DNA from 3 places in the Bacillus sp. FJAT-42376 genome. Region 3 is predicted to be linked to each of the others. Evidence: riboswitches for the same ligand, from Rfam matches in the RefSeq annotation. Region 3 holds a riboswitch; each other region holds the start of a gene.

Region 1 (4,170 bases), 450 kb from region 3:
TGGTCGATTCATCGACAACGACGTTCTCCAGAACGGAACCAAACCGGATGGCGTTGAAAATTTGGGGTTCTTTTTCTTTTGAAAGATTGATGCATTTAGCATAGCATCCGCCTTCAATGTTAAAGACTCCGCTGGATGACCAGCCATGCTCATCATCTCCGATCAGCTTGCGGTTCGGATCGGCAGAAAGAGTTGTTTTTCCAGTTCCGGATAATCCGAAAAATAGAGCGACATCGCCTTCCTGGCCAACATTAGCTGAGCAGTGCATCGGAAAAATATCGGATTCCGGAAGAAGATAATTCATAATGGAGAAGACCGATTTTTTCATTTCACCCGCGTATTCTGTTCCGCCAATCAGAATGATTCTCTTTTCAAAGGAAATCATGATGAACGTTTCAGAGTTCGTTCCATCAATGGAAGGATCCGCTTTGAAATTGGGTGCTGATACAATGGTGAACGGTTCTGTTTCTGCAGGGTCCGATCCGGCATCCGGGCGGATAAAGAGCTGATTTGCAAAAAGGCTGTGCCACGCATATTCGTTCACAACCTTAATAGGCAGACGGAATCGTTCATCTGCTCCTGCAAATCCGTCAAATACGAACAGCTCTTTCTGTGTTTTTAAGTATGAAAGTACTTTATGATAAAGTTTTTCAAATGTTTCGCTGGAAATGGGCTGGTTAACCGTACCCCATTCAATTTTGCTTTTTACGCTATCTTCTTTTACAATAAATTTATCTTTAGGAGAACGGCCAGTATATGCTCCAGTCGTTGCACGGATGGCACCGGTTGAAGTAAGAACGGCTTCGTTTCTAGATAGAATTTTTTCAACTAGCTGCGGTACTGATAAATTGTGATAAACATGTTCCCCTTTAAGTAAAAGCGAAAGCTCGTTTGTTGCCGCAAGTGAATTCATCCCCATACCTTCCTTTGCTCGTAATTAAATGATTCATAAAAAGTATAACACATTAAACTAATTAGTCTATACTAATAGATGTATTTTACGTTCAGCCTCAGAAAATGCAACTGCACATGACCAGAAAGCATAAAAATATTAACTGAACTCCGCATCTGCTGAATGACAGCAGAGAATTTCTTTATAGCCCTGCCGGCACAGGATAACAGCTTGATACTGGCTGCACTCGTAATTTTCGCGGCATGAGGGGTTGGGCAGGCGGTGAGCCTCCTCGCTGCTTTGCGGCTGCAGGATATTACCTGTCCCGCTGCTCTAGGCAGGAGACCCTCGCCTTCCGCTTTAATCAGCAGGTGTTAAACAATTAATCAACAACATGCTTTAATTAGCCTTTTTTTGTAACGGGGCAGAATGAAAAATGATCCTGTGAACCGTCTTGTCTGAACTCTATAAATCCTTGTCAATTTATGTTGACATCTGCCTCAAAACTGAGGTATCATATGTCCTTGAACGGATTCTCTTATCCCGAGCTGGTGGAGGGACAGGCCCTATGAAGCCCAGCAACCTGCAAGATTCTGAAAACATTCTGTTTTCTCTCATGCAAAGGTGCTAACCTGACGCAAGGCTGTAGTCCTTGAGCGATAAGAGTGAAAGGCTGAAAAATAACTCCTTTCCTCTATTAAGTAGGAAGGGTTTTTTTATGCAGTCTGGAATCTTTTTCCTTAGGTTTTATAATGGGAAAGATTCTTAACATAAAGCAAAAGATAAGTAGTGGGAACGAGTTCCGTCTCAAAAAATGAGGGGAAGTACATAACTGAACCTTGCCAATAGAACACCCGATTATCAGAGGAGGAATTACTATGTCGATTAAACGCCGTCTTTTCACATCAGAATCCGTAACGGAAGGCCATCCGGATAAAATTTGCGACCAAATTTCAGACTCCATCCTGGATGCCATTCTTGCAAATGATCCGAATGCACGTGTCGCATGCGAAACTTCTGTCACTACAGGTCTTGTACTGGTTGCAGGAGAAATTACGACTTCCACTTATGTAGACATTCCAAAGATTGTTCGTGAAACTGTTAAAGATATCGGCTATACGCGTGCAAAATATGGTTTCGATGCAGAAACCTGTGCTGTCCTGACATCCATCGATGAGCAGTCCGCTGACATCGCGATGGGAGTGGACCAGGCCCTTGAAGCGCGTGAAGGAACGATGACTGACGCTGAAATTGAAGCAATTGGCGCAGGAGACCAGGGATTAATGTTCGGATTTGCGTGCAACGAAACGAAAGAGCTTATGCCTCTTCCGATTTCTCTTGCCCATAAGCTTTCACGCCGTCTTGCAGAAGTGCGGAAAGAAGAAATCCTTCCATACCTTCGTCCGGACGGAAAAACACAAGTAACGGTTGAGTATGATGAAAATGATAAACCGGTCCGTGTGGATACGATTGTTATTTCAACTCAGCATCACCCTGAAATCTCTTTGGAGCAGATTCAGCGCAACCTTAAAGAATTTGTTATCAAACCTGTAGTTCCTGCAGAACTAATCGATGAAAACACAAAATACTTCATCAACCCGACAGGACGTTTCGTAATCGGCGGACCTCAAGGGGATGCAGGTCTGACTGGCCGTAAAATCATTGTTGATACGTACGGCGGATATGCTCGTCACGGCGGCGGTGCATTCTCAGGCAAGGATGCAACAAAAGTAGACCGTTCTGCTGCTTATGCTGCGCGCTATGTTGCAAAAAACATCGTGGCTGCCGGTCTTGCTGACAAATGTGAAGTACAGCTTGCATATGCAATCGGTGTAGCACAGCCGGTATCCATCTCCATCGATACATTCGGAACAGGCAAAGCAAGCGAGGAAGTTCTTGTTGAAGCGGTTCGCAATAACTTTGATCTTCGCCCAGCAGGCATTATTAAAATGCTTGACCTTCGCCGTCCAATTTATAAGCAAACTGCTGCATACGGCCACTTCGGCCGTACGGATGTAGAGCTTCCATGGGAGCAAACAGACAAAGCAGAAGCACTCCGCTCTGTCCTTTAAGAAACGGCAAATAAAGCCCGGAACCAATTTGGTTCCGGGCTTTTTGTTTTGGAAGGAAATGGGATGATCTTTTTATTGGAAATACTCGTTTTCTTACAAAGGGCAATTATATTGTTAATAGAAAATTAATCTTTTGCTTATGCTTTGATAATCATACGGGGATAAGATGAATTCAGGATAAAGAGCATGATTCTTATCTATTTAAGTCAGGCTGGGATATAGTAAAAGGATAAAGCCGCTTATAAACATTTCTTCCGTTTATCTAACGATATGGAAAAAGGGGTCAGAGAGTATGAAGAAAGTGTTGCTGGTCGATGATGAGCCTTCCATCCTTGATGTATGCCGCCGCTATTTGGAGCGGGAGGGGTATATGGTAGACACCGCTTTGAACGGGATTGAAGCCTTAGAAAAATGGAGAAACGGAAAACCTGACTTGATTATCCTTGATCTCATGATGCCGATGAAGGATGGATGGTCTGCGGCTGAGGAGATCAGGATGGAAGATGAGGATGTTCCGCTGATTATGCTGACTGCCCTTGGCCAGGAACGGGACCGCCTCCTTGGACTGACGCTAGGTGCAGATGATTATTTAACTAAGCCTTTCAGTCCAAGAGAGCTTGTCCTTAGAGTAAAGAACATGCTGAGAAGAACGGCAAAACTCAAACCTGAGACAAAGCACTCGATCTCAATAGGCTCCATATCGATTGACTCCTCCACAAGGGAAGTAAAAGCAGAGGGTGCGGGTATTGAGATGACCGCTAAGGAATTTGATGTACTCTGGCTTCTGGCCAGCCATCCGGGTCAAGTGTTTTCAAGGTCACAGCTGCTTGAAAAAGTATGGGGGTATGATTTTTCCGGGGATGGAAACACGGTCAATGTTCATATCAGGCGCCTCCGGGAAAAGCTTGAGAAGAACCCTGCGGAACCTGAGTACATTAAAACGGTATGGGGAATCGGCTATAAATTGGAGCAGCCGGTATGAGAATCAGAACTACATTGATTCTGGCAAATTTTTTGTCTACCTCTCTCATTCTGGTCTTTTTGTTTATCAGTTTCGTGCAAATGTCCATTCCGAACCAGTCGATCCTCATCTTAACCATTATTACTTTTGCAGCTGGCACAATCTCTGCATTTGCATATTTCTTTCTTACGGATCCGCTCATGAAAGCTGTCAACCAAATCAAATCTGAGTCGAAAAAAATGTCC
Region 2 (4,170 bases), 170 kb from region 3:
AAACGTGAAATTGCGGCTGCAATCATTGATGCAAACCGCTATGTAAATTAAATATAATTTAATTAGAGCATGCAGGCCGGCCTGCATGCTCTTGCTGATTTTAAAACCCATTGCTGAAGATGCGTAAAGGGATTGAAAATGCAGCGTCTTTTCTTTTAAAAATGCTCCTCCTTGCAAACGAGCAGCAAAGGTGAGTAAAATAAGGCTATAACTTTTCAGTCAGCCTGATTGGTGAGGAGCGTTTATTTCTACATAATGGGAAGGCTGCATGGTACAATAAGGAGGATTACGTTGGACTTTTACTGGTATCCTAAATGCGGTACATGCCGGAAAGCGAAAAAATGGCTGGAAGAGCATGGCCACGAACTAAACGCTATACATATTGCGGAAAATCCGCCGAGTAAAGAGACATTAAAAGATCTTTATTCCAAAAGCGGTCTGGAACTGAAGAAGTTTTTCAATACAAGCGGTCAGAAATACCGTGAGCTGGGCTTGAAAGACCGTTTGAGCAGCATGAGTGAAGACGAAATGCTAACCGTTTTATCTTCAGATGGAATGCTTATTAAAAGACCGATTACAGCGAGCGGAAGCAAGGTCACTGTCGGTTTTAAAGAAAATGAATTTGAGCAGCTGTGGAAGTAAGAAGAGACTCTGTCTTTTCCATAAACAATAGAACTTTGGAGGGAATAAAATGAATACACCAAACGAACTTCGCTATTCCGAAGAACATGAGTGGGTAAAAGTAGAAGGCGATAAAGTACGAGTAGGCATAACACATTTCGCACAATCAGAGCTTGGGGACATTGTTTTCGTTGAGCTTCCGGAAGCAGGTACGGAGATTAAAGCAGACGAGCCATTCGGTTCTGTTGAATCTGTTAAAACCGTTTCTGAGCTTTATGCACCGATCAGCGGTAAAGTTGTGGAAGTGAATGAAGACCTGGATGACAATCCTGAATATGTAAATGAATCTCCTTACGAAAAAGCATGGATGATCGTAATTGAGCCGTCTGATTCAAGTGAGATTGAGAACTTAATGACAGCAGAACAATACACAGAAATGACCAACGAAGACTAATTTAACCAGCATTTCATAAATTAAGTTGGGCCATCCTATGTAAAAAGGAGGGCTCACTTTGACATTTAAAAAACAGCGCATTGATGTAACGGATAAAGTAACCGGCAAATTTTCTAATGGTCAAATGAATCTTTATTTGGACAATCAGCCGATCGGAACCATGACTTACGGTGAAAATGGCAGCAAATTTGAATTGAAAAGCGGAATTGAGCAAGCGGAGAACCGTTTTTTTCAAATGGCTGATGTTCCCGAAAAACGGGATGAAAAGTACGTGGACTGCGACGATCAAAACGGCTGGTGTTAACAATAAGGCAGTGGAGCCGTCCACTGCCTTATCTTCATTCTTCCATTTGCTTTACTCTTTGAATAAGAAACTGGTCTTGCTTAAGCGGAACAGCTAATGATCCGTATAATGATTCCTTCTCAAAAAAGGCGGGATGGATTCAGCAGGAAACATCTCAATGAAAAGAGAATAATGTAAAGAAAGACAAAATGAATAGGTGATGCTCATGTCAGAGGCTTCTAAAATCATTATTGTTGAAGGCAAGTCCGATAAAATTAAAATTCAGGAAGTCATCAATGAGCCTGTAGAGATTATTTGTACAAACGGCACGATCAGTCTTTCCAAAATGGATGAACTGATTGATGAATACTTTGACAATGACGTGTATGTGCTTGTGGATACAGATGAAGCAGGAGAGAAGCTTAGAAAGCAGTTTTTAAGGGAATTTCCCGAGGCTTCCCATTTGTACATTGATAAAATGTATAAGGAAGTAGCTTCAGCTCCAGAGCATCATATTGCTTCTGTACTGCTTAGTGCGAACATTGATGTTCAGGCGAAATATTTATAGCAAGGAGTTCTGGTTTGGCGATGATTGAAATAAATGCAGAAAACATCCCGGCACTGATAAAAAGCGACCGGTTTATTTTATATTTGTATACACCATTTTGCGGTACATGCCAGCTTGCAAAACGTATGCTTACAGTTGTGGATGAAACATTGCCGTCGACCGACCTGTACATGGCCAACCTCAATTATTTACCGGGGTTTGCTGAAAAATGGGAAGTCGAAAGCGTCCCGTGCCTGATGATTTTTGAAGAAGGAAAGCTTCAGACGAAGCAATATGCTTTTCAATCAGTAGAGTTTTTATACAACCTGATTTTAAAAGACGGCGCATAATGCGGCGTTTTTATTTTTGTTTTGACAAAATTCCTTTTTACCCTCCTAATTTCCGGGGCAATCATCATATTTCTCGGGAAATATTCCACACAGGAAATAAGTAAATGGTTGCCAAATATCTTAAATAAAGGTAATATAAAGAAAATTCAAACAAATACTCTTATCAAGAGCGCTGGAGGGTACTGGCCCGGAAAAAGCGCAGCAACCGGTCTTTAGGATACGGTGCTAAATCCAGCAGAAGGAGAACTTCTGGCAGATGAGAAGAGACGGCTATCCACCTCTTCTCCGGAAGGGGTTTTTATTATGAAAACAGGGGGAATTGGAGTGAGTGAAAAAATCTTCAGGCAGGAAACGGTAGCAGTGCACGGAGGCCTTAAAGAAGACCCGGTAACAGGAGCCAGAGCTGTTCCGATTTACCAGTCAAATGCGTATCTTTTTAAAGATACCGATCATGCAGCAGATCTCTTTGCTTTAAAGGAGCCGGGGTATATTTACACAAGAATCCATAACCCTACGGTTACGGTATTGGAAGAACGGGTAGCCCAGCTTGAAGGCGGAGCAGGAGCTTTAGCTGTTTCAAGCGGAATGGCTGCCATCACTCTCGCGATCCTGAATATTGCTGAAGCAGGGGATGAGATTGTTGCTGCATCGAACTTGTATGGAGGTACATACAATCTATTCGCAAACACACTTCCCAAATACGGAATTAAAACCATTTTTGCAGATGCCTCCCGCCCGGAATCTTTCAAAGCAGCCATTACTCAAAAAACGAAAGCCATTTTTGGCGAAATCATCGGAAATCCGAGCCTGCAGGTACTGGATGTAAAAGCAGTGGCTGACATCGCGCACGAAGCCGGTATCCCTCTCATTGTCGATAATACTTTTGCCACCCCGTATTTATGCAGGCCAATCGAACATGGTGCGGATATTGTCGTGCATTCTGCTACTAAGTGGCTTCTGGGGAATGGGACCACACTGGGAGGGATCATTGTTGATGGAGGAAAGTTTGACTGGTCTACCGGAAAGTTTCCATCCTTTGTAACCCCTGATCCAAGCTATCACAATATTGTTTTTGCAGAAGCGCTTAGGGAACTCGCCTATATTGTGAAAGCAAGAGTTCAGCTATTGAGAGACTTCGGTCCGGCGCTCAGTCCGTATAATGCTTTTCAATTTACGCTCGGTCTGGAGACTCTCCATGTCCGTATGAAGGAGCATATTCATAATACAAGAAAGGTGGTCGGCTACCTGCAAAACCACCCTGCTGTAAAGTGGGTGCTGTATCCCGAAGCAGATGGACACTCTTCGAAAGCACTGGCAGACCATTATTTGCCTAAAGGGGCAGGGGCTGTTATCGTATTTGGAATTGAAGGCGGTCTGGAAGAGGGAAAAGCCATCATCAATCATACAAAATTATGGTCACATGTAGCGAATGTGGGAGATGCAAAGAGTTTAATTATCCACCCTGCCAGCACGACCCATCAGCAGCTTGGCAAAGAAGAACTCGCTGAAGCTGGGGTTCCGGAAGACATGATTCGCCTGTCTGTCGGTATAGAGCATGCCGATGACCTGCTTGAAGATCTGGAGGAAGCCATCTTTGCTGCAACAGGCAAACGGTCGCTAACAGCCAGTGCAAAATAATAATACATTTTTTGTTGACACCTCTTTTCTATCGTGATAGAATCACTCTCAGATCTGAAATATTTATAAAATTTCAAACCATCCCAATTGAATAATAGATTGTTCTCTTATTAAGAGAGGTGGAGGGACGTGCCCTATGAAGCCCGGCAACCGTCAGTCAGCGGACTGAAATGGTGCCAATTCACTCAAAATGCCCAGGCGTTTTGAAAAATGAGAGAAAGGTATCCTGAATATTAATGCCTTTCTGCTCATCTGTGCAGAAAGGCATTTTTGTTTT
Region 3 (4,170 bases):
AAAGAATGTAAGAGGCTGTGATAAGCAGCCTCTATTTTTCCTTTAAATGAAGGATTTCAGCTATTCCATGTCTAAGTTTCACAGGAGAATGGAGGAATGAATATGACTGGATCCTTAATTGAACGTCTCGGAATCCATCACCCTATCATCCAGGCACCAATGGCGGGGGGAATTACAGAAGCCGGGCTCGTACTGGCCGTGTCGCGAACCGGCTGCCTTGGTTCAATCGGGGCCGGGTACATGCCGCCGGAAGAGCTCTCCGCCCTAATTTTAGAAGTAAAAAAAAGAACGGATCTTCCTTATTCTGTCAACCTGTTTATTCCCGAGCAAACAAATGCATCTCCAAGCGAAGTCCAAAATGCGTTTGAGGCACTCCGCCCCCTTAGTGAAGAACTTGATGTCCAGGAAAATCCTCCTTTATCCACTGAACAGACAAACTTTTTTGAAGAGCAGCTCGAAATCATTTTGCGGGAGAAGGTCCCTGTTTGTTCATTTACGTTCGGGATGCCTTCAAAGGAAGCGGTTCACGATTTAAAAAAGAATGGAACTTTTATCATTGGAACCGCTACTTCTGTGATGGAGGCGATTCTTCTCGAAGAACAGGGAATGGATGCAATTGTTGCTCAAGGCAGTGAAGCAGGCGGACATAGAGGGACATTTTCCGGTCCTCCCATTCATCACATGGTAGGGCTGATGTCCCTTGTTCCGCAAATTTGTGATTTTGTCCGGGTCCCGGTGATTGCAGCAGGCGGAATTATGGAAGCAAGAGGATATCGGGCTGCATTGAGCCTTGGCGCTCAAGGGGTTCAAATGGGAACAGCATTTCTGACAACATACGAAAGCAGCGCACATCCTGCATACAAAGAAGCCGTTCTAAACGCACGGGAGGATCAGGTCGTCGTCACTAAAGCATTCTCCGGAAAAGAAGCCCGCGGTATTAAAAATCAGTTCATTTACGAAATGGAAAATGAAACAAGAATCCTACCGTATCCTCTGCAAAATGAAGCAACAAAAAAAATCCGGAAAGCTGCCTTAGAACAAAACGACGCAGAATTCATGTCTTTATGGTGCGGTCAAAGCCCGCGGCTCAGCAGGAGTCAATCCGTACAAGAACTGATCCAATCCATTTTAAACGAATCCAGGGAGGTGACTACATGAACATCGTATTCATAAAAGCGGAGGAAACCGTTCCGCTCCGTCAAAAGGTTCTTAGACCGGGCCAGCCAGTCCGCGAATGCCGCTATGAGGCGGACGAAAAAGAAAACACTTTTCACCTCGGGTGCTATATCGGTGAAACACTCATCAGCATCGCTTCCTTTTACGAGGAGGCTTTCCCTCTTTTAACCGGTTCTTCCCAGTACCGATTAAGAGGAATGGCAACCCTTCCTGAATACCGGAGCATGAAAGCAGGCAGTTCACTTCTTCAAAAAGCGGAGGAAGTACTCTCCGGAAGAAATGCAGATTTATGGTGGTGCAATGCACGGACAACGGTAGAAGAGTACTATCAGAAGCAGGGACTGCAAAAAATCGGCAATGTGTTTGAATTAGAAGGAATTGGACCTCATCAAGTGATGTATAAAAGATTAAAAGGGGCTGTCTGAAAAGTCTCACTTACCAAAAAAGGGAGACGCATTCAAAGCGTGTCCCTTTTTACATTTGCCGTTTAATCCAGATTGATTGAAGCAAAAGAGCGACACTCCTGCGGGACCGGCGTAACAGGTGAGACCCCTCCACGAATGCTTTCTGGACAGCTTCTTTTTTTACTCTATTTCAAAACTCAAATGTTTTGTACAGTTATAAAGACCGCACGACCATTTTGTGTCCTCTAGAATAAGATGAGTAATGGAAGTGTTTTTTAAAGCCTCCAATTCCTCCTCTGCTGGAACAAGCGCCTGCAGCAAATGCCTGATGAAAGAACCGTGGGAAACCACTAAAATATTTTTTTCAGGATGCTTTTCCACAAGATCCTCTGCGAACTCAAGGCCTCTCTTCACTACATCTTCGGAGCGTTCTCTGCCTAAGTCAAGATCTCTCCAGCCAATCCCCCATTTTTCCAGCCGCTCTGCCTCTGTCGTTCCTTCAATCCGCCCTCCGCCTGTTTCGCGGATTCTGTCATCTGTAATAATCTCTAATCCGCCCAGTTTTTCACTGATAAACTCGGCCGTTTGTTTTGCACGCATTAAAGGACTTGAGTATAAAAGGTCCCATTTTTCTTCTTTTAGCCTGTCGGCAAGCATCTCCGCTTCTTTCAGACCTTTTGCATGAAGCGGTATATCAGAGCTTCCCTGTGCTCTTCCTTCCATGTTCCATTCCGTTATTCCATGTCTGATGATCCCAAGCTTCGTCATCGTTCCACTTCCATTCTCCGTTCATTTTTATAATTATAGCTTATTCCATATGCCCGGCATGTACAAGTCTATGTTGACACCATTTATCCGTCATGATACGATTGTAAAACCAAGTAATTTTATAGGATTAATAAATTTATCAAGAGTGAACGAGAGAACTGGCTCTATGACTTCACAGCAACCTCCGATTGGAAAGGTGCTCCCACCAGCAAAGCAAATCTGCTTTGGACGATAAGAAATGGTTTTGCAAACTTTCTTAGCCGCCCGTGCAGAGAAGGTTTTTTTATTTGTCTGTTTACTTATAAAAGGAGGAACGTGCTTATGAAAGAATTGAAACGGGTCATGTCAGGTGCTCAATCATTTTCCATCTCCGGAAGCTCTGAACAAGGTATTCTCTTATGCCACGGCTTCAATGGAACTCCGCAAAGCATGGAGTCGCTGGGAGAAAAATTTGCATCCTTTGGATATTCTGTATATGCTCCGAGACTTTCCGGCCACGGCACCTGCCCGACTGAAATGGAGAGTTGCACGGCGATGGATTGGTATCGTTCTTTGGAAACAGCTTATTCACGCATGAAAAGCCGCTTTTCTAAAGTCTTTGTCGTCGGGCAATCCATGGGAGGAAGTCTTACCTTGAAGCTTGCAGGCAAATTCAGGGAAATGGATGGAATTGCTCTTATAAATGCCGCTCTTGAAGTTCCGGCCTATCAGCATATTACGGAGCAGTCAGGCTTTATAACGGAAGGAAAACCGGATATAAAAGATCAGACAGCAGAAGAAATCACATATAACACGGTTCCGCTGAAAGCCATTTCTGAATTAAAAACGGCCATGAACGAAGCGAAAGCAAAATTAAAGGAGGTCAGCTGTCCTGCCATCGTTTTTTATTCCCCGGAAGACCATGTCGTGCCGGCTGTGTGTTCCCACCAAATCTACCAGATGATTCCCTCATACAGAAAAATGCTGGTTCCTTTGCCGAATTCCTACCATGTAGCATCCATGGATTATGACCAGGATTTAATCGTACGGGAGACCATTCGGTTTTTTTCCAAACAAAAAGAAGCCCATCCAGTTGAAAGGAAGAGCTTCGAGGCATCTTTTTAAGCGGCATGAAAATATTGTTTAAGCAGTTTTGCCTGAACAAGTCTTCTTCTGACCGAAATACCGATCCAGCTGGCAAGTGCAGCTTTAATCAAGCCGACTGCTATAAACGGCCAGACCCCGGCTGCCAGCGCTTGAGTCCAAGAAAGACCGAGGACAATTTTCAGCCAGACCGTTCCAAACCCCAGTGTTACAATCATTCCAATGACATTTGCCAAAAGAGCCCAGGGAAGTGAGAATTTTGTTTTCTCAAGCACGAATCCTGTTATAAATGCCGCGGCAATAAAGCCAATAATATACCCTCCTGTAGGACCCGCCAAAATATGCAGACCGCCTTTGGCCTCCGCAAAAACCGGAAGGCCTGCAGCACCAAGTCCTGCATAAACGATCATAGCCAGTGCACCATACCTGCTCCCTAAAATGGTCGCGGCTATTCCAACCGCTAGTGTCTGTCCGCTGATTGGAACAATTGGAAGGGGAATTTCAATCTGGGCAAATACAGCCGTAATCGCCGCAAACATCCCGCACAAAATCAGCATTCTTAGTTTATTCCTTTGATTCTCCATCACTTGGCCCCCTTTATGTTAACAAACTTTTATTAAATGTTAACATAAGGAGGTAATTTCTGTAACTATTTTTTTACAAGATATAAGTGCCGCCCATCCAGTGTTTTTCTCTCGGTTCCTTCTGATGTTTTTCACAAAAAGAAACAGCATGGATT

The links. Region 3 has a riboswitch for S-adenosylmethionine ahead of CEF21_RS20050 (alpha/beta hydrolase). Riboswitches for the same ligand answer to the same signal wherever they lie in the genome.
Region 1: it holds a riboswitch for S-adenosylmethionine, as region 3 does, so the genes downstream of both, metK (methionine adenosyltransferase) here and CEF21_RS20050 (alpha/beta hydrolase) in region 3, are expected to answer to the same signal.
Region 2: it holds a riboswitch for S-adenosylmethionine, as region 3 does, so the genes downstream of both, CEF21_RS19190 (O-acetylhomoserine aminocarboxypropyltransferase/cysteine synthase family protein) here and CEF21_RS20050 (alpha/beta hydrolase) in region 3, are expected to answer to the same signal.

The regions. Positions count from the first base shown of each region.
Region 1 is NZ_CP033906.1:3,532,215-3,536,384, reverse strand. It holds gene pckA (phosphoenolpyruvate carboxykinase (ATP)) at 1-913, opposite strand, end outside; SAM riboswitch class I at 1,428-1,558, shown strand; gene metK (methionine adenosyltransferase) at 1,771-2,964, shown strand; gene CEF21_RS17685 (response regulator transcription factor) at 3,257-3,946, shown strand; gene CEF21_RS17680 (sensor histidine kinase) at 3,943-4,170, shown strand, end outside.
Region 2 is NZ_CP033906.1:3,805,382-3,809,551, reverse strand. It holds gene CEF21_RS19220 (acyl-CoA dehydrogenase family protein) at 1-51, shown strand, start outside; gene CEF21_RS19215 (arsenate reductase family protein) at 286-642, shown strand; gene gcvH (glycine cleavage system protein GcvH) at 692-1,075, shown strand; gene CEF21_RS19205 (YusG family protein) at 1,134-1,379, shown strand; gene CEF21_RS19200 (toprim domain-containing protein) at 1,579-1,926, shown strand; gene CEF21_RS19195 (thioredoxin family protein) at 1,947-2,255, shown strand; SAM riboswitch class I at 2,413-2,518, shown strand; gene CEF21_RS19190 (O-acetylhomoserine aminocarboxypropyltransferase/cysteine synthase family protein) at 2,559-3,893, shown strand; SAM riboswitch class I at 3,998-4,110, shown strand.
Region 3 is NZ_CP033906.1:3,979,452-3,983,621, forward strand. It holds gene CEF21_RS20030 (aldo/keto reductase) at 1-2, shown strand, start outside; gene CEF21_RS20035 (NAD(P)H-dependent flavin oxidoreductase) at 97-1,158, shown strand; gene CEF21_RS20040 (GNAT family N-acetyltransferase) at 1,155-1,601, shown strand; gene CEF21_RS20045 (histidine phosphatase family protein) at 1,761-2,348, opposite strand; SAM riboswitch class I at 2,482-2,586, shown strand; gene CEF21_RS20050 (alpha/beta hydrolase) at 2,670-3,452, shown strand; gene CEF21_RS20055 (biotin transporter BioY) at 3,449-4,015, opposite strand; gene CEF21_RS20060 (VOC family protein) at 4,089-4,170, opposite strand, start outside.